Regions from separate parts of the Brevundimonas sp. ZS04 genome, predicted to be linked through region 1. Evidence: predicted binding sites of a transcription regulator. Region 1 holds the regulator's gene; the other holds the start of a gene.
What was found. The regulator LexA, encoded in region 1, represses DNA repair genes until DNA is damaged. The targets are predictions, from matches to a motif close to ATGTTCNCNANNTGTTCT.

Region 1 (9,477 bases):
AGACCGGCCGTCATTCGCCCCTGATCGCCTCGGCCGGTTCGCATCGCCAGCCGCGCTGGTCGCCGGATGGTACGCGCCTGTCCTACATCTCCAGCGCCGAGGGCGGCGCGCCCCAGTTGTTCGTGCGCTGGATGGCGTCGGGTGAATCGGTCCGCGTCACCAACCTGCCCAACACCCCGTCCAGCGTCAGTTGGTCGCCCAACGGCGAGCAGTTGGCCTATTCCGTCCTGGTCCCTGGCGAAAAGCCCAAGATCGGCTCGCCCCTGGCCAAGCCCGAGGGCGCCCAGTGGGCGCCGCCGCTGGAGATCATCGACAGCGTCTCCTACCGCTCCGACGGCCAGGGCTATCTGAAACCGGGCTTCCGCCACGTCTTCGTCGTCGGATCGCAGGGCGGCGGCGCGCGCCAGTTGACGCACGGCGACTTCCACCACGGCGGCGGCCTGTCCTGGTCGGCCGATTCCCGCACCCTCTACCTCAGCGCCAACCGTCGCCCAGATTGGCAGCGCGAAGCCGCCGACAGCGAAGTCTTCGCCCTGGATGTTCAGACCGGCGGCCTGACCGCCCTGACCAGCCGCGCGGGGCCGGACAACGCCCCCGTCGCCTCGCCCGACGGCCGCCGCATCGCCTACCTGGGTTATGACGACAAGCGGATGGGCTATCACAACACCCGCCTCTATGTGATGGACGCCGACGGCTCGAACAGCCGCGCCCTGACCGAGAGCCTCGACCGCTCGGTCCAGTCTCCGGTGTGGAGCCGCGACGGCCGCTCGGTCTATGTCGCCTATGACGATCAGGGCCGCACCAAGGTCGCCCGCGTGTCGCTGGACGGCGCCGTCACCACCCTGATCGAGGATCTGACCGGCGACGACTTCGGCCGCCCCTACACCGGCGGCGGCTTCACCGTGGCCGACGACGGGGCCATCGCCTATACGCGCGGCACGCCTGCGCGTCCGGCCGACGTCCACGTCCTGAAGGGCGGCCGCAGCACCCAGCTGACCCGCCTGAACGCCGACTTCCTCAGCGCCCGCCGGCTGGGCGAGGTGCGCCGCATCCAAGTCGCCTCCTCCCACGATCAGCGCGCGGTCGAAAGCTGGCTGACCCTGCCGGCCGACTATGTCGAGGGCCAGCGCTATCCGCTGGTGCTGGAGATCCACGGCGGCCCCTTCGCCGCCTACGGCCCACACTTCGCCACCGACAACCAGCTGTTCGCCGCTGCGGGCTATGCGGTGCTGTCGGTCAACCCGCGCGGCTCGACCTCCTATGGGGACGAGTTCGCCAACCTGATCCACCACAACTATCCGTCGAACGACTATGACGACCTGATCAGCAGCGTCGACGCCGTCATCGCTCAGGGGATCGCTGACCCGAACAAGCTGTTCGTCACAGGCGGTTCGGGCGGCGGCGTGCTGACTAGTTGGATCGTGGGCAAGACCGACCGCTTCAAGGCCGCCGTCGTCCAGAAGCCGGTCATCGACTGGGCCAGCTTCGTGTTGACGGCCGACAACCCGGCCTTCTTCGCCCGCTACTGGTTCGGCGAATATCCGTGGGAGAACCCGGAAGCCTACTGGCGCCGGTCGCCGCTGTCGCTGGTCGGCAACGTCAAGACTCCGACCATGGTCGTCGTCGGCGACGAGGACTATCGCACACCCGTCAGCGAGTCGGAGCAGTACTACACCGCCCTGCAGCTGCGCGGCGTGCCAACGGCCCTGGTGAAGATCCCCGGCGTCGGCCACAGCCTGGCCGTCCGCCCGTCCCAGAACGCCGCCCGCATGAACGCCATGATCGAATGGTTCGCGCGCTACAAGGACGGCGCACCGGCCGCTCCGGCGCAATAAGACCCGGCCCCGCGCCCGTCATGCGGCGGGCGCGGGGGTTCAGCGTGGCGTTAGTTGACTTTTAACCAGAACACTTACAGAACATCATCAACGGTTCACGCCTTGTTCTGGATTCTGCGCCATGCTCACGAAGAAACAGCACGAACTCCTGATGTTCATTCATGAGCGCATCCGGGAGACGGGCGTTTCGCCGTCCTTCGACGAGATGAAGGAGGCGCTGGACCTGGCGTCCAAGTCCGGCATCCACCGCCTGATCACGGCGCTGGAGGAACGCGGCTTCATCCGCCGCCTGGCCCACCGCGCCCGCGCGCTGGAGGTGGTGAAGCTGCCGGAGCAGGCCACGACCGCCGCCCCGGCCAAGGGCCGCGCGCCCTTCAAGCCCGACGTGATCCAGGGCGGCGGCCTGAACCCTCGCCCCGCCGTCGCCGAGGCCGCCAACGATGTGCGCGACCTGCCCCTGCTGGGCAAGATCGCCGCCGGCACCCCCATCGCCGCGATCCAGCACGAACGCGAGCGCCTGCCCGTCCCCGAAGCCATGCTGGGCGCGGGCGAGCACTACCTGCTCGAAATCGAGGGCGACTCCATGATCGAGGCCGGCATCCTCGACGGCGACACGGTCATCATCAAGCGGGTGGAGAACGCCTCTTCCGGCGAGATCGTCGTCGCCCTGGTCGAGGGCGAGGAAGCCACGCTGAAACGCCTGCGCAAGAAGGGCCAGTCCATCGCGCTGGAGCCCGCCAACAGCGCCTATGAGACCCGCATCTTCGGCCCCGATCAGGTCGAGGTTCAAGGCAAGCTGGTCGGCCTGCTGCGCCGCTATCACTGAGGCCCCCATCCTCGCTCGTCCCGGCGGACGCCGGAATCCAGTGCTTTGGCTTCAAGCGGGTCGTCTGGAAGTTTGCCTTTAATCTAGCCTCCTCTGGCCAACGACAGCACGTGCGGCTCTGACTGGATCCCGGCGTCCGCCGGGATGAGCGGCTAGAGGTGAGCCCCGCTCCACGGCCGCCGTCCCCGCACTTCCGCCGCCCACAGGGCGCGCCAGCCGCCCGCCTCATCCCGCCACAGCTCCACCGAGCCGCCGCGCGCATGATCCGCACCGTCCAGCACCAGCCGCCCCTCGCATGACGACGGCAGGACCGCGACCACGGCCCGTACGCTGACCACCCCGGCGCTGCGGCACATCTGATCCATCTGCGCCTCGCTAGGCGACGCCTTGCCCCACCACAGCGCCAGCACGCCTTCCTCGTCCTGCGGCGCGCAGAAGGAGCGTTTGCAGGTCCAGCCTTCGCCCGGTCGCACCACCGCTTCCAGCCCCCGCCGCCGGGACCACAGGTCGCTGGCGAACTGGCGCACCGCGGGCCGCATCACGACCGCCTGCTCCCCCTGCCGATAAGCCGCATTCGCTCCGCCGTCGCCGATCCAGACGTCCGGCGGCGCCGGGCGCGGCCAGATCAGCACCGCCGCCGCGAACGGCAGGCCCAGCCAGCGCCACCGTCCGCGCCACAGGCACATGAACAGTATGCCCAGGAAGGCGACCGGCAGAGCCGCCGCCGGGGCGCTGGGGATCGCCTGAACCGCGCCGGGCAGACCAGCCGCCCAATGGCCGATCGCCAGCATGACATCCACCGACTTGCCCGCCAGCCACAGGAAGGGCGCGCCCAGGCCCAGCGGCTCCAGCGCCGCGCCCAGCGCAAGCGCGGGCATCATGATGAAGTCCGCCAGCGGCGCCGTCGCCAGATTCGCGACCAGTCCATAGACGGCCGTGCGGTTGAAATGCTGCATGGCGAACGGCCCCGTCGCCATGCCTGCCACCAGGCTGGCGGCGCAGGCGGCCAGCAGCCAACTGCCGAACCTCTGCACCGCGACGATGGGCCAGGGCGCGGCGAACTCTCGGATGCGGCGCGGCCAGACCTCGACCAGCGCCACCAGGGCCGCCGTCGCTGCGAAGGACATCTGGAACCCCGGCGTCACCACGGCCTCGGGCCGCAGCAACAGCACGACGAAGGCCGCCGCCGCCAGCGCCCGCATCGTCACCGCCTGCCGGTCCGCCAATACGGCCAGAAAGGCGATGGAGGCCGTCACCGCCGCCCGCTCGGCCGGCGGCGGCGAACCCGAAATGACCAGATAGGTTCCGACCGCGATCAGACCCGCGATCGCCGCGACCTTCTTGCCCGACACGCGCAGCGCCAGCCACGGCCAGGCCGCGACCAGCAGGCGCGCCGCGAAGAAGACAAAGCCCCCCACGACCGCCATGTGCAGGCCCGAGATCGACAGGATGTGCGCCAGTCCCGAATCCCGCATGGCGTCCAGATCCGGGCTCTGGATCCAGGTCTCGTGCCCCGTGGTCATGGCCGCCGCCACCCCGCCGGTCCGCTCGCCCAGGCGCGCCACGATCCGCTCGGCCAGGGCGTAGCGCACGGCGTTGATCTTCATCGCCATCCGCACCCGCCAAGGCGGCGGCGCCAAATCGGCGGTGCGCGTCGGCCCCAAGGCGAACAGCGTCCCGCCCATGCCCTGAAAATAGGCGTTGCGGCCGAAGTCATAGGCGCCGGGGCTAGCGGGGGGCGGCGGCGGATTCAGGATGCCGAAGACGCGGATGGCCGCGCCGGGCGGCGGCGGCGTCCCCTTCACCGTGACCCGCAATCGCTCGGGCGTCGCCTCAGGCGCCAGTCCGCGCACCTTCACCGGCGCCACGACGACGCGGGCGCCGTTCTGGCCCGGCGAGTCCACATCCATGACCCAGCCTTCAAGCTGCGTAGGCTTCATGTCCGCAGGCGCGATCGGGGCCGCCACGGCCACAGCCCTCAGCTTGGCGACCGCCAACCCGCCGCCGAAGCAGGCCAGCATCAACAGAAGCAAAGTCCCCCAACGCGGCAAGCCCCGCGCCCGCCCGACGATCCACATACAGAGCAGCACGAAGGCCGCCGCCGCCAGCGGCCACGTCGCCGGCTCGTCTTTCAGCACGAAATAGGCGGCGCACCCTGCGCCGAAACAGACGGACGACCACAAGGGCCAGCGATCCGCCTGCGCCCGCACGTCATCGCAAAGACTGTCAATTAACCGGGCCACAAGGGTTCGCTTCCCCACGGGCGGGCGTATAAGACCCTGCCCTATGGACCCTGCCTCTATGACCTCCCCTTCCTCGACCGTCGTCACCCGCTTCGCCCCCTCGCCCACAGGCTACCTGCATATCGGCGGGGCGAGAACTGCGTTATTCAACTGGCTGTACGCCAAGGGACGCGGCGGCAAATTCCTGATCCGCATCGAGGACACCGACCGCGAGCGTTCGACCGACGAGGCGGTGAAGGCCATCTTCGACGGCCTGTCCTGGCTCGAACTGTTCGGCGATGAAGAGCCGGTCTTCCAGTTCGCTCGCGCCGACCGTCACCGCGACGTGGTCAATGAACTGCTGGCGACCGGCCACGCCTATCGCGACTTCCTGACTGCCGACGAGACCACGGCCCTGCGCGACCAGGCCAAGGCTGAAGGCCGCGACTTCGTCTCGCCCTGGCGCGACCGGGAGCCGAGCGTCGACGATCTGACCAAGCCGCACACGGTGCGCTTCCGCCGTCCGCTGGATCAGGCCGTCGCGGTCGACGACGCCGTGCAGGGAACCGTGCGCTGGGAATCCGCGTCGCTGGACGACCTGGTCATCCTGCGCTCGGACGGGGCGCCGACCTACAACCTGGCCGTGGTGGTGGACGACCACGACATGGGCGTGACCCACGTCATCCGCGGCGACGACCACCTCAACAACGCCGCCCGCCAGAGCCTGATCTACGACGCCCTGGGCTGGACGCGCCCGACCTTCGCCCACATCCCCCTGATCCACGGCCCCGACGGCGCCAAGCTGTCCAAGCGCCACGGCGCCCAGGCGGTGCACGAATACGCCGACATGGGCTATCTGCCCGAAGCCATGCGCAACTATCTGGCCCGTCTGGGCTGGGCGCACGGCGACGACGAACTGTTCAGCGACGAGCAGGCGCTGGCCTGGTTCGACCTGACCGGCGTCAACAAGGCCCCCGCCCGCCTCGACTTCGACAAGCTGGCCCACGTCAACGCCCACTGGCTGCGCCTGGCCGACGACGATCGCCTGGCAAAACTGACCCTGGACGCCCATCTGGGGCGCGGCCGCGCGTTGCAGCCGGACGACGAGGAACGGCTTCTGCGGGCCATGCCTTTCGTCAAGGATCGCGCCAAGACCATCCCCGAACTGGCCGATCAAACGGCATTCGTGTTGCAGGCGCGTCCGCTCGCGTTGAACGAGAAATCAGCCGGTTTGCTGCAGGGCGAAAGCGGTCAGCGAATTTCACGACTGCGTGAACGGCTAGGTCTTTTCCAGAGCTGGGACGTCTTCGCCCTGGAAGCCGAACTTAAGGTTTTTGCCGAAGAAGAGAGCGTAGGCTTCGGAAAAATCGGGCCTTCCATGCGCGCCGCCTTGACGGGCGGCTCGGCGTCGCCAGATATCGCACGCACTCTTTGCGCGCTCGGGCGCGACGAAAGTCTCGGACGCTTGGATGATGCGCTGCAACAGACTAAGTGATCACCCATAAACAACTCAGGCCGTCCGCCTCCCCGCGCGCCGGTCGAAAGAAGAACAAGGGGCCTAGATGACTGAACAAGCGAAACCCGCCGGCTCGGCGACCCTGTCCTACCAGGACAAGTCCATTGAGCTTCCCGTCCTCTCCGGCTCGACCGGCCCGGACGTCATCGACATCCGCAAGCTGTACGGCGGCACCGGCGCCTTCACCTTCGATCCCGGCTTCACCTCCACGGCGGCCTGCGAATCGGGCCTGACCTATATCGACGGCGATGAAGGCGTCCTGCTGCACCGCGGCTACCCCATCGACCAGCTGGCCTCCAAGTCCAACTTCCTGGAAGTCTGCCACCTGCTGCTGCACGGCGAACTGCCGAACGCCGCCGAGTTCGAAGAGTTCGAGCAGAGCGTCACGCGCCACACCATGCTGCACGCCCAATTCGACCGCTTCTTCGAGGGCTTCCGTCGCGACGCCCACCCGATGGCGATCATGGTCGGCACCGTCGGCGCCCTGTCGGCCTTCTATCACGACAGCCTGGACATCCATGACCCGGTCCAGCGCAACATCTCGGCCATCCGCCTGATCGCCAAGATGCCGACGATCGCGGCCCGTGCGTACAAGTACCACATCGGCCAGCCCTTCATCTCGCCGCGCAACGACCTGTCGTACGCCGAGAACTTCCTGCGCATGTGCTTCGCCGTGCCGGCCGAGGACTATCACGTCGACCCGGCCCTGGTGCGCGCCATGGACCGCATCTTCATCCTGCACGCCGACCACGAGCAGAACGCCTCGACCTCGACCGTCCGCCTGGCCGGTTCGTCGGGCGCCAACCCCTTCGCCTGTATCGCCGCCGGCATCGCCTGCCTGTGGGGCCCGTCGCACGGCGGCGCCAACGAAGAGGCGCTGAACATGCTGAAGGAAATCGGCACCCCGGACCGCATCCCCGAGTTCATTCAGGGCGTGAAGGACCGTAAGTACAAGCTGATGGGCTTCGGCCACCGCGTGTACAAGAACTACGATCCGCGCGCGAAGGTCATGCAGCAGTCGGCCTATGAAGTGCTGGCCGCCACGGGCCGTGAAAACGACCCGCTGTTCCAGGTCGCCAAGGAACTGGAACGCGTCGCCCTGCAGGACGAGTACTTCACCTCGCGCAAGCTGTTCCCGAACGTCGACTTCTATTCGGGCATCACCCTGTCGGCCATGGGCTTCCCGACCACCATGTTCACCGTGCTGTTCGCCCTGGCGCGCACCGTGGGCTGGATCGCCCAGTGGCAGGAAATGATGGCCGATCCGTCGCAGAAGATCGGTCGCCCGCGTCAGCTGTACACCGGCCCGACCGAGCGCGATTACGTGCCGCTGGCCCAGCGCGGCTAAGACGTCGCCCAGCGCAGAATGCAGAAACGCCGGGGCGAAAGCTCCGGCGTTTTTCTTGGCTCTTGCGCAAGATCAACGCGCGGCAGCCATGAACCCTGGCTAAGGTATCCCCCTGCCCATCATCGACAAGGAAGGCGACATGCAAGGCTATCTGGACGACATCGAACGCGCGACGCTCGACAATGAGGACTATCGCCGGGTGCTCTACACCGGCCGTCACCTGCAACTGGTGTTGATGACGCTCCAGCCCGGCGAGGAGATCGGCGAAGAGGTCCACGAGGGCCACGACCAGTTCTTCCGCATCGAACAGGGCCAGGGCCAGATCGTGATCGACGGCCTGTCACGCCCGGCAGAAGCCGAGTCCGGCATCATCGTGCCGGCCGGCGCCCGTCACAACCTGATCAACACGGGGACCGAGCCGCTGAAGCTCTACACCCTGTACGGCCCGCCCGAGCACCGCCACGACGTGATCCACCCGACCAAGGCCGACGAAGCCGAAGAGCATTTCGACGGCACGACGTCGGAATAGGATTTCAAGACAAAGGGAGTGGTAGGCGGCGACGGGTTCGAACCGCCGACCCTCTCGGTGTAAACGAGATGCTCTGACCAGCTGAGCTAGCCGCCCACATCATCCGACTCATCATCGGGACAGGCTTCATGCCCTGTGACGGTCAGCCGTTCAAGGCGCTTTTCAAGCCTTCGCCGGGGCGAAAGCGCGCGGTGCGCGAGGCCGGACGAGCGATCTCTTCGCCGGTCTGAGGATTGCGGGCCACCCCCGCCTTGCGGTCCACGGCGACGAAGCTGCCGAAGCCGACCAGGCGCACGTCGCGCCCCTGAACCAGCGAGCCTGTCACCTGGTCGGTGAAGGCTTCCAGCGCCAGCTTGGCCTGGTCGCGGCTGATGCCCGCCGCCTCGGCCATGCGGCCGATCAGTTCCGTCTTGGTCATGTCTGCGGCTCCCCTCGCGAAACGAAGCGCGCACTTAAGCCTCTGTCGGCGGGCGGGTCAAAAAGAAGGCGGTCCGGGTCGCCCCGAACCGCCGTCCTTCATCTGGTCAGAGACCCGGCGTCAGTGGCTGACGCTCGCCCCCTCGCCCGCCGTCGGGGCGGGGGGAGTCGGCGTCATCGGCTCGGCCGCCTCGTCCCACTCGACGGGGGTCGGCGTGCCCGTCAGGGCCCACTTCAGCGCCTCGTCGGCGGTGGAGATCGGCACGATCTCAAGGGCGGCCTTCACGTTTTCGGGCACATCCTCAAGGTCTTTCTCGTTCTCCTGAGGGATCAGCACGGTCTTCACGCCCGAGCGCAGGGCCGCCAGCAGCTTCTCCTTCAGGCCGCCGATAGCCGTCACCCGGCCGCGCAGGGTGATCTCGCCGGTCATGGCGATGTCCTTGCGTATCGGGATGCCAGTCAGCACCGACACCATGGCCACCGTCATGGCCACCCCGGCCGAGGGGCCGTCCTTGGGCGTGGCGCCGTCGGGAACGTGGACATGGATGTCGGTCTTCTCGAACACCGGCGGCTTGACGCCGATGCTGAGCGCGCGGCTGCGGACGTAGGACGCCGCCGCCGAGATCGACTCCTTCATGACCTCCTTGAGGTTACCGGTCACGGTCATGCGGCCGCGGCCCGGCATCTTCAGGGCCTCGATGGTCAGGATGTCGCCGCCGAACTCGGTCCAGGCCAGGCCCGTGACGATGCCGACCTGATCTTCCGCGTCCGTCTCGCCGTAGCG
Region 2 (9,477 bases), on a different contig from region 1:
CATAGACCATGCGGTTGGCGGCGAAGCTGATGCGCGCGTCCTGCTTGGCGCGGGTGACGCCGACGTAGGCCAGACGGCGTTCCTCCTCGAGGCCCTTCACGCCCTTCTCGTCGATGCTGCGCTGGCTGGGGAAGACGCCTTCCTCCCAGCCCGGCAGGAAGACCAGCGGGAATTCCAGCCCCTTGGCGCCGTGCAGCGTCATGATCTGCACCGAGCCGGATCCGTCGGCGTTCTCGTCGCGGCGCTCCAGATCCATGACCAGCGAAACATGCTCCAGATAGGCCTGCAGCGTCTCGAACGACTGCATCGACTGGGTCAGTTCCTTCAGGTTGTCCAAGCGCGTCTGGCCGCTGGTGCGGTCGGCCTTCTGCATGGCGGTGTATCCGCTCTCGTCCAGCAGGGTCTCCGTCACCTGCCAGTGGGGCGTGCCCATGGCCATCAGGTCGCGCCAGCGGTCCAGGTCGCGCACGAAGTTGGCCAGCGGCGTGCGGGTGCGCGCCTGAAGCTCGTCCGTCGTAATCAGGTGGCGCACCGCCCGCATGGCCGAGACGCCGTTCTCGCGCGCGATGTGCAGGATCTTCTGGACGCTGGTGTCGCCGATGCCGCGCTTGGGGACGTTGACGATGCGCTCGAACGCCAGATCGTCGTCCTCAGACTGGATCAGCCGCAGATAGGCGTGGGCGTCGCGGATTTCCGCCCGCTCGAAGAAGCGCGGCCCGCCAATGACGACATAGGGAATGGCCAGCATCAGGAAGCGTTCTTCAAACGCCCGCATCTGAAATGACGCGCGAACAAGAACGGCCATGTCCTTGTAATTCATGCCCTGCTTGCGCGCGGTTTCGATCTCGTCGGCGATTAGCCGGGCCTCGGCCTCGCCGTCCCAGACGCCGCGCACGCGCACCTTGTCGCCGCTGTCGTCCTCGGTCCACAGGGTCTTGCCCAGCCGGTCCTGATTGGCCGCGATCAGGGCCGAGGCCGCGCCGAGGATATGCTTGGTCGAGCGGTAGTTGCGCTCCAGCCGTATGACCTTGGCGCCGGGGAAGTCGCGCTCGAACCGCAGGATGTTATCCACCTCGGCCCCGCGCCAGCCATAGATCGACTGATCGTCGTCGCCGACGCAGCAGACATTGCCGGTCGAGGAGGTCAGCAGCCGCAGCCACAGATACTGGGCGACGTTGGTGTCCTGATATTCGTCCACCAGGATGTAGCGGAACCGGCGGCGATATTCCTCCGCCAGATCAGCCTGTTTCGACAGGATGGTGATGTTGTGCAGCAACAGGTCGCCGAAGTCGCAGGCGTTCAGCGTCGCCAGCCGCGCCTGATAGGCGGCGTACAGCGCCGGGCCTTTGCCGTTGGCGAAGTCCTCGCCCGGCGGCAGCTTGTCGGGCGTCCAGCCGCGGTTCTTCCAGTGGTCGATCATATGGGCCAGCGACTTGGGCGTGAACCGCTTGGTGTCGATGTTGGCCGCTTCCAGAAGCTGCTTCAGCAGCCGCTCCTGATCGTCCGTATCCAGGATGGTGAAGCTGGATTTCAGCCCGACCAGTTCCGCATGGCGACGCAGGATCTGCGCCGCGACCGAGTGGAAGGTGCCCAGCCAGCGCAGACCCTCGGACGACGGGCCGATCAGATGGCCGATCCGCTCGCGCATCTCGCGCGCGGCCTTGTTGGTGAAGGTGACGACCAGCAGCTCCCACGGCTTGGCCCGGCCGGTCGCCAGAATATGCGCCAGTCGCGTGGTCAGGACGCGCGTCTTGCCCGTGCCGGCGCCCGCCAAAACCAGCACCGGCCCTTCGGTCGTCTCCACCGCCTCGCGCTGTTCGGGGTTCAGGCCCGCCAGATAGTCGGCCGCCGGCCCTTGCGGAGTCTGGGCGCGGGCGAGGTCGGAAATGCGGGGAGCGGGCAGGTCGGTCACAGGGGCGGATACTCAGGCGGCGGGACAGGCGGGCGAGCCGCCGGAATCTAAATGGGAGAACATAAGCAGCACAGCGACCAAAGTCAGGCCTATTCGCACACGGCGCTTCCGGAACCGCGCAGTCAGAGCGTCGTTCTCGCACACGACAGGGTCAGCAAAGGGAAGGGATGCCTATGGCGGAAAACTCAAGCGGCGGCGGCAACGCCGGTCTCGCCTTCATCGTCGGCGGTTTGGTCGTGGTTGTGGCTGTCCTGGCCTGGTTCCTTCTGGGCCGAGGCGGGGCGTCGGACACCAAGAATGTCGATGTTGAGGTCAAGCTGCCTGAAGTCTCGGCGCCGGCTGCGCCGAGCGGTCCTGAGGCCGCGTCATGACCGATCCCGATATCCCGCCTGAACGCGTCGTCCATCAGACTACCGTCAACAACGCCCCGGCGCCGCGAAAGGGCGGCGGGGCGGGTTTGGCCTTCATCGTCGGGGGCCTTCTCGTCGCCGTGGCGGTGATAGCCTGGTTCGTCTTCGCCGGAGGAAGGGCGCCGGCGCCGTCAACGCCCGAATTGAACGTCGACATCAATGTGCCGACGCCGCGCCTGCCTGAGGTTCCAGACCGCCCGGCTCCGCCTGACTTGCCGCGCCCCTCTGAGCCGCCCCAGGTGGCCGCGCCCGAACCGCAGGGCGGATGAGGTCGTGAAGGTCGCCTTGAAGCGCGTCTATGAACCGCCGTCCGATGCGGATGGGACGCGCATCCTGGTCGACCGCCTCTGGCCGCGTGGTCTCAGCAAGGACAAGGCCCGCGTGGACCTATGGCTCAAGCAGATCGCGCCGACGACGGAGCTGCGGCAGTGGTTCGGCCATGATCCGGCGAAATGGACGGAGTTCCAGCACCGCTATCGCGCGGAGCTGGAAGCCAACGGCGATGTCGTATCCGAACTGAAGGCCGCGCTCGCCGATGGCCCGGCGACCCTGGTCTATGGGGCCAGGGACGAAGAGCACAACGACGCCGTCGTGCTGGCGGCCTATCTGACGGACCCCTGACCCGGCGGGCGCATTGGCGCGGGCCTATTTCAGTCGATAGCTGATCGTCGTGACGACCCGGACCTTCTTGTTCGGCGTGCTGGCTTCGTCGCCCGTGCCGTCGCGCGACAGGATCTCGAACGAGCCCTGTCCCGCCGTCTTGATCGGCCCCAGCGGCGCGCCGGAATCCTTGGCGAACTGTTCGGCGCCGCTGCGGGCGGCGGCGGTGGCCTCGGCGATCATGGCCGGGCGCACGTCGTTCAGCTTGGTGAAGATGTAGGAGGGGCCGTTGAAGTCCTGCAACACCACGCCCTGGCGCACCAGATCGTTCAGGTTGCGGGTGGTGGTCTGCACCCGGTCGACGTCCGTGGTGCGCACGATCACGGTCTGGGTCAGGATGAAGCGCGGCCCGCCGGTCTGGCTGGCGTATTCGCGCGATCGGGTGTCGGCCACGCCCAGCTGACCCAGGTCCACGGCGTCGTCGGGATAGCCCTGCGCCTTCAGAAACTGGCGCACGATGGCCAGATCGCCGTCGATGCGCGCCTGCACCTCGGACAGTACGTCGCCCGAGGTTGTGAAACGGATCGGCAGGACGGCCAGATCGGCCTTCACGTCCTTTTCCGCCAGGCCGCGTACCGTGACGGAACGGTCGCCTGCGCGGGCGTTGACCACGCCCTGACCGATCAGGGCGCCGCCGCCGATCAGGCCCACGGCCACCAGTCCGCCGAAGACGGCGGCGGGGATGAGGCGGTTCCTGTCGATGTCAGCGCTCATGAGGTCTTCTCTTCTGCGAAGCTGCGGTCGCCGCCGACCCATTGCAGGGCCAGGATGCGGCAGGCGGAGGCCAGGGGGCGGCGGCCCCGCCAGGCGTCGATGCGGATCAGCAGGCCGGACCGGCTTAACGTCAGTTCGGCCGCGATGGCGTCCAGCACGGCCCAGAACTCAGGCTCCAGCGCCACCGAGGTGGCGTGGCCGGACAGCAGCACCGATCGTTTGGCGAGGCCGCTCAAAGCTTAGCGCACGCCCACCATGACGATGTCGGCGCTGGTCGAAGCGCCGTTGGTCAGCACAGCGTAGTTGGTGTCGGTGGTGAAGCGCAGGGCGCCGGAGGCGTCGCGGATTTCAGCACGTGCGGCATAGCGGTGGCGGGCGTCGATCTTGTCGCTGGGCACCGAAAGGGTGACGGCGTAGGGCGGGGCGCGACCGTTCAGGGGCTGGCGCACCTCGGCCATGGTGCGGGACGGCGCGTCCATCAGGCTGACGTCCTCGACCTTGACCGTCAGGACATGGCCGGGCGGCAGCATGATGCGTTCGCGATAGGTGGCGGTGACCTGGACTTCAGTCATGGAGGCTTCGGGCATGGAGGAGCAGGCGGCGGCCAAGAGGACCGGGGCCAGGACGAGGGGGGCGAGGAATGAGCGCATCGGCGTCTCCTTTGTGCGCGGCTAGCTTAGCAGAACGCGCCAGCGTCACATAAGGCTGCAACAGTAGAGAGACGGCGGGGACAAAGCGGTGCTATCGGAAGTTCCCGTTTCGTTTCGACCGAGTCGCCGGCGTGTCACAGTCTGAAGCTCCCCAATCCGAAACCGCGTCGTCGCGCCTGTCTTCACCCGCTGTGTTGGCCATCGGCGGCGTCGGGGTCTGCGCCCTGATCTGGGGCACGACCTGGTACGCCATCACCTTCCAGTTGGGCGCCGTCGATCCGGTGATTTCGGTGGTGCTGCGCTTCGGCATCGCTTCGGCCTTGCTGGCCCTGATCGTCAAGGCGACGGGAGGTCGGCTGGCTCTGACGAGCGGCCAGCATCTGGCGGCGCTGGGGCAGGGGCTGTTCTCCTTCGCCATCAGCTATGCCTTCGTCTACGCCTCGGAGGAGAAGATCGCCTCGGCCGTGGTGGCGGTGATCTTCGCCGCCCTGGCCTTCCTGAACCTGATCCTGTTCCGCGTCGCCTCGGGCCAGAAGGCCGCCGCCGCCGCCTGGCTGGGCGCGGGGCTGGGCGTGGTCGGCGTCGGCGTCCTGTCGGCGGGCGAGGTGATGGGCGCAGGTCTGGGCGTCCACGCGGTCGCGGGCGTCAGCTTCGCCGTGATCGCCGTCGTCGCCTCGGCCTTCGGCAACTGGTTCGCCTGGAAGGGGCAGCAGGCGGGTTCGCAGGTGCTGCCGTCCACGGCCTGGGCCATGGCCTACGGCACGGGGACGCTGGCGCTCTACGCCCTGGTCACGGGCGTCTCCTGGTCGGTGGCGTGGAGCCCGGCCTATGTGATCTCGCTGCTGTACCTGGCGGTGTTCGGCTCGGTCATCGCCTTCGGTCTTTATTTCACCATCGCGCGGGCGAGGGGGTATGCGACGGCCAGCTATATCTCCGCCCTGACGCCGCCGATCGCCATGCTGGTGTCGGTGATGTTCGAAGGGGCGCGCTTCGGCGTGCTGGCCTTCGTCGGACTGGCTCTGGTTCTGGCCGGGCAGGTGTTTCTGATCCGCGCGCCCAAACGCTCGGCGGCCTGATCAGGCCTCGCCCGTTACGACCGGCGCGTCGGGACGCGCTCCCCATTCCGCCCACGATCCGTCATAGAGGCGCGACGGCCGCCCCAGCACGGCCAGCCCCAGCGTCAGGACCGCCGCTGTCACTCCGGAGCCGCAACTGGTGATGACGGGCCGCTCCAGATCGACGCCCGCGGCGCGGAAGGCGTCGTCCAGCGCCTGAGCCTGCTTCAGCGTCCCGTCCACATTCAGCAGGCTGGAGAAGGGCAGGTTCAGCGCCCCCGGCATATGGCCGGCTCGCACGCCGGGGCGCGGCTCGGCGGCTTCCCCTCGGAAACGCGCAGCCCCGCGTGCATCGACCACCTGAAGACCGTCCGCCAGCGCGGCGCTCACCTGATCAAAGTCCGTCACGGCGTCGGCGTCGAACCGCGCCTCGAATTTCGCAGGGACGGGAGCCTTGGCCGCGCCGCCTTGCAGAGGCCGCCCCTCGGCTCTCCATTTGGGCAGGCCGCCGTCCAGCACGCGCACGCGCCTGGCCCCCATCGTCCGCAGCGTCCACCAGACCCGCGCCGCCGAGAACAGCCCTTGCGCGTCATAGACCACGATGTCGTCGCTCTCCGCGACGCCCAGCGCGCCCATCGTATCGGCGAAGATGTCCGGCGACGGCAGCATGTGCGGATAGGGGCTTTCCCGATTCGACACGGCGTCCAGATCGAAGAAGACGGCGCCCGGCAGCCGCTCGCGCTCGAAATCCGCCCGCGCATCGCGCCCGTCCAGCCACCAGCTGGCGTCGATGATTCTCAGGTCCGGCGCGCCCAGCCGCGACGCCAGGGCTGCGGTTGAGATCAGGGGCGTGTCGGTGTGGGTCATTTCGTCAGACTATCATGATCGCGCGGCCGGTGGTCAGGGCCTGAGTCGCCGGATAAGTTGCGAAAACGCATCCGCGACGCCACCTGTCCGCCTGAAAGCCGCGGCATAGGCCCGCGAACCGCCGTTGAAACCAGTCGAAAGCGCCGCCGTGACCTCTCCGAACGCCGTCATCACCCTGTCCGAAGGTCTCAAGACCCCCGTCGTCATCGGCGGCGGCGCCCGCATCGTCTTCATCGCCGGCCCGTGCCAGATGCAGAGCCGCCAGCACGCGCTGGAAACCGCCCATGCGTTGAAGGAGATCGGCGAGCGCCTGAACCTCGGCATCATCTACAAGACCAGCTTCGACAAGGCGAACCGCACCAGCGCCAGCGCCGCGCGCGGCATCGGCTTGAAGGACGCGATGCCGATCTTCGCCGAAATCCGTGAAGTCACCGGCCTGCCGACCCTGACCGACGTCCACTCCGAGGCTCAGTGCGGCCCGGTGGGCGAGTACGTCGACGTGCTGCAGATCCCGGCCTTCCTGTCGCGCCAGACCGACCTGCTGCTGGCCGCCGCCGCCACGGGCAAGGCGATCAACATCAAGAAGGGTCAGTTCCTGGCCCCCTGGGACATGAAGAACGTCATCGCCAAGGTCACGGGCGCTGGCAATCCGAACGTCATGGCCTGCGAGCGCGGCGCCAGCTTCGGCTACAACACCCTGGTCAGCGACATGCGCGCCCTGCCGATCCTGCGCGAGATCGGCTGCCCGGTCGTGTTCGACGCCACCCACAGCGTCCAGCAGCCGGGCGGGCAGGGCACGTCCTCGGGCGGCCAGCGCGAGTTCGTGCCGGTGCTGGCCCGCGCCGCCGTCTCGGTTGGCGTCGACGCCGTCTTCATGGAGACGCACGAAGACCCGGACAACGCCCCGTCGGACGGCCCGAACATGGTGCCGCTCAGCCAGTTCGAGGCTCTGGCCGCCGAACTGATCGCCTTTGACGACCTGGCCATCAAGCTGGGTCACAAGGGGCCGATGGCGAAGACGGCGTGAATCCGCTAGTTCGGCGTCATGGCTGAACGTTCTCTTGATCTCGGCGCCCTGCAGTCCTTGCTGGAGCGCGTGCGCGACCTGAAGGTCGCCTGCGTCGGCGATCTGATGCTGGATCGCTATGTCTATGGCGAGGTCAGCCGCATCTCGCCCGAGGCGCCGATCCCCGTCCTGCGCGCGCGCCGCACCGTGGCCATGCCCGGCGGCGTGGGCAACGTCGCCCGCAACGTTGCGGCTCTGGGCGGTCAGGCCCGTCTGGGCGCCGTCGCGGGCGATGACGCGGCGGGCGCCGAACTCGCCGATCTGATCGCCGCCGAGGACCGGATCGAGGACGCCCTGATCTGCCCCGAAGGCGCCGCCACCATCGTCAAGACGCGCTTCGTCGCCGCCGGCCAGCAACTACTGCGTCTAGACGACGAGGCCGCGCTACATTCCGGCTATGCCGACAAGGCGGTGTTCCAGGGCGCGGGCGCCATCCTGCTGTCCGACTACGCCAAGGGCGTGGTGGACGACGGCGCCATCCAGGCGGCGCTGTGGGCCGGGGCCGAATACGGCGCGCCGGTCATCGTCGATCCCAAGGGCCGCGACTTCGCCCGCTATGGCGCGGTCGACGTCATCAAGCCGAACGCCAGCGAATTGGCGGGCGCCACCGGCCTGCCGGCCGAGACGGACGAACAGGTCGAGGCGGCGCTGGCCGCCCTGCTGGACGCCACCACGGCCAAGGCCGTCATCGTCACCCGCGCGGGCAAGGGCATGACGCTAGCGCGGCGTGGTGGCGGCGTCACCCACTTCCCCGGCCGGGCGCGTGAAGTGTTCGACGTGTCCGGCGCGGGCGACACCTGCCTCGCCGCGCTAGGCCTCGCGCTGGGCGCCGGCGCGACGCTGGAGCAGGCGGTGCAGTTCGCCATCCTCGCCTCGGGCGTCGTCGTGGGCAAGAGCGGCACCGCCGTCGTCACGCCCGCCGAACTGATCGAGGCCGAGATGAGCCAGCACGCGGCTCTCGCCCAGTCCAAGGTCACTCCGCTGGACGAACTGGCCGATCAGGTCGAGGCGTGGAAGCGTCAGGGCCTGAAGGTCGGCTTCACCAACGGCTGCTTCGACATCCTGCACCGCGGCCACGTCGCCTATCTGAGCCAGGCGCGCGGCTGGTGCGACCGGCTGGTCGTGGCGCTGAACACTGACGCCTCGGTGCGGCGCCTGAAGGGGGAGGGACGCCCCGTCAATGATCTGGACAGCCGCGCCGCCGTCATCGGCGGTCTGGCCAGCGTCGACCGCGTTACCGCCTTCGACGACCCGACGCCCATCACCCTGATCGAGCGGCTGAAACCCGATGTGTTGATCAAGGGCTCGGACTACACCAGGGACAAGGTCGTCGGCGCCGCCGAGGTCGAAAGCTGGGGCGGCGAGGTCCGTCTGGCCGACTTCGCTGACGGCTATTCCACGACGAAGACCATCGAGAAGATGACTGGAGAGAAAGCATGACCCCGCGAATGATCGTCGTCACGGGCGGCGCGGGCTTCATCGGCTCCAACATCGTCGCCCGCCTGTGTGAGAGCGGCGCTTGGGATGTGGTCGTCTGCGACCGGCTGGAGACGGCCGACCTCGCCAAGTGGAAGAACATCGCCAAACACCCCATCGCCGATCTGTGGGCGCCCGAAGAGCTTTTCGACCAGTTGGAGCGTCACGCCGAGCGCATCGAGGCTGTGATTCACATGGGCGCCATCTCTTCGACTACTGAGCCGGACGCCGATCTGATCCTGCGCACCAACTTCACCCTGTCGCGCGACATCTGGGATTGGTGCGCGGTGCGCGGCGTGCGGATGATCTACGCCTCCTCGGCCGCCACCTACGGCGACGGCGAGAGCGGGTTCGAGGATCGCGACGATCCTGAGAGCCTGAATGCGCTTCGCCCTCTAAACGCCTATGGCTATTCGAAATATCTGTTCGACCAGTATGCCGTGCGTCAGGCTGATCGCGATGAGGCGCCGCCTCAGTGGGCCGGCTTGAAGTTCTTCAACGTCTATGGCCCGAACGAGGGCCACAAGGGCGGGATGAAGTCGGTCGTCGCCCAGATCTGGCCCAAGGTGCAGGCGGGCGAGACGGTCAGCCTGTTCCGCTCGCACAACCCGAACTATCCCGACGGCGGCCAGCTGCGCGACTTCGTCTTCGTCGACGACGTGGTCGG

Region 2: BJP32_RS02140 (ATP-dependent helicase) is a predicted target of LexA. The motif match lies at 1,969-1,986, and genes of this name have one in related genera.

What each region holds. Positions count from the first base shown of each region.
Region 1 is NZ_MTHE01000003.1:225,773-235,249, forward strand. It holds gene BJP32_RS05865 (S9 family peptidase) at 1-1,835, shown strand, start outside; gene lexA (transcriptional repressor LexA) at 1,957-2,661, shown strand; gene BJP32_RS05875 (ComEC/Rec2 family competence protein) at 2,814-4,844, opposite strand; gene gltX (glutamate--tRNA ligase) at 4,963-6,378, shown strand; gene gltA (citrate synthase) at 6,446-7,747, shown strand; gene BJP32_RS05890 (cupin domain-containing protein) at 7,887-8,276, shown strand; tRNA gene BJP32_RS05895 (tRNA-Val) at 8,296-8,372, opposite strand; gene BJP32_RS05900 (HU family DNA-binding protein) at 8,419-8,694, opposite strand; gene lon (endopeptidase La) at 8,815-9,477, opposite strand, start outside.
Region 2 is NZ_MTHE01000001.1:433,596-443,072, reverse strand. It holds gene BJP32_RS02140 (ATP-dependent helicase) at 1-1,912, opposite strand, end outside; gene BJP32_RS02135 (hypothetical protein) at 2,086-2,283, shown strand; gene BJP32_RS17465 (hypothetical protein) at 2,280-2,591, shown strand; gene BJP32_RS02125 (DUF488 domain-containing protein) at 2,596-2,943, shown strand; gene BJP32_RS02120 (SIMPL domain-containing protein) at 2,968-3,696, opposite strand; gene BJP32_RS02115 (ribbon-helix-helix domain-containing protein) at 3,693-3,932, opposite strand; gene BJP32_RS02110 (YbaY family lipoprotein) at 3,936-4,346, opposite strand; gene BJP32_RS02105 (DMT family transporter) at 4,478-5,422, shown strand; gene sseA (3-mercaptopyruvate sulfurtransferase) at 5,423-6,268, opposite strand; gene kdsA (3-deoxy-8-phosphooctulonate synthase) at 6,393-7,295, shown strand; gene rfaE2 (D-glycero-beta-D-manno-heptose 1-phosphate adenylyltransferase) at 7,314-8,774, shown strand; gene rfaD (ADP-glyceromanno-heptose 6-epimerase) at 8,771-9,477, shown strand, end outside.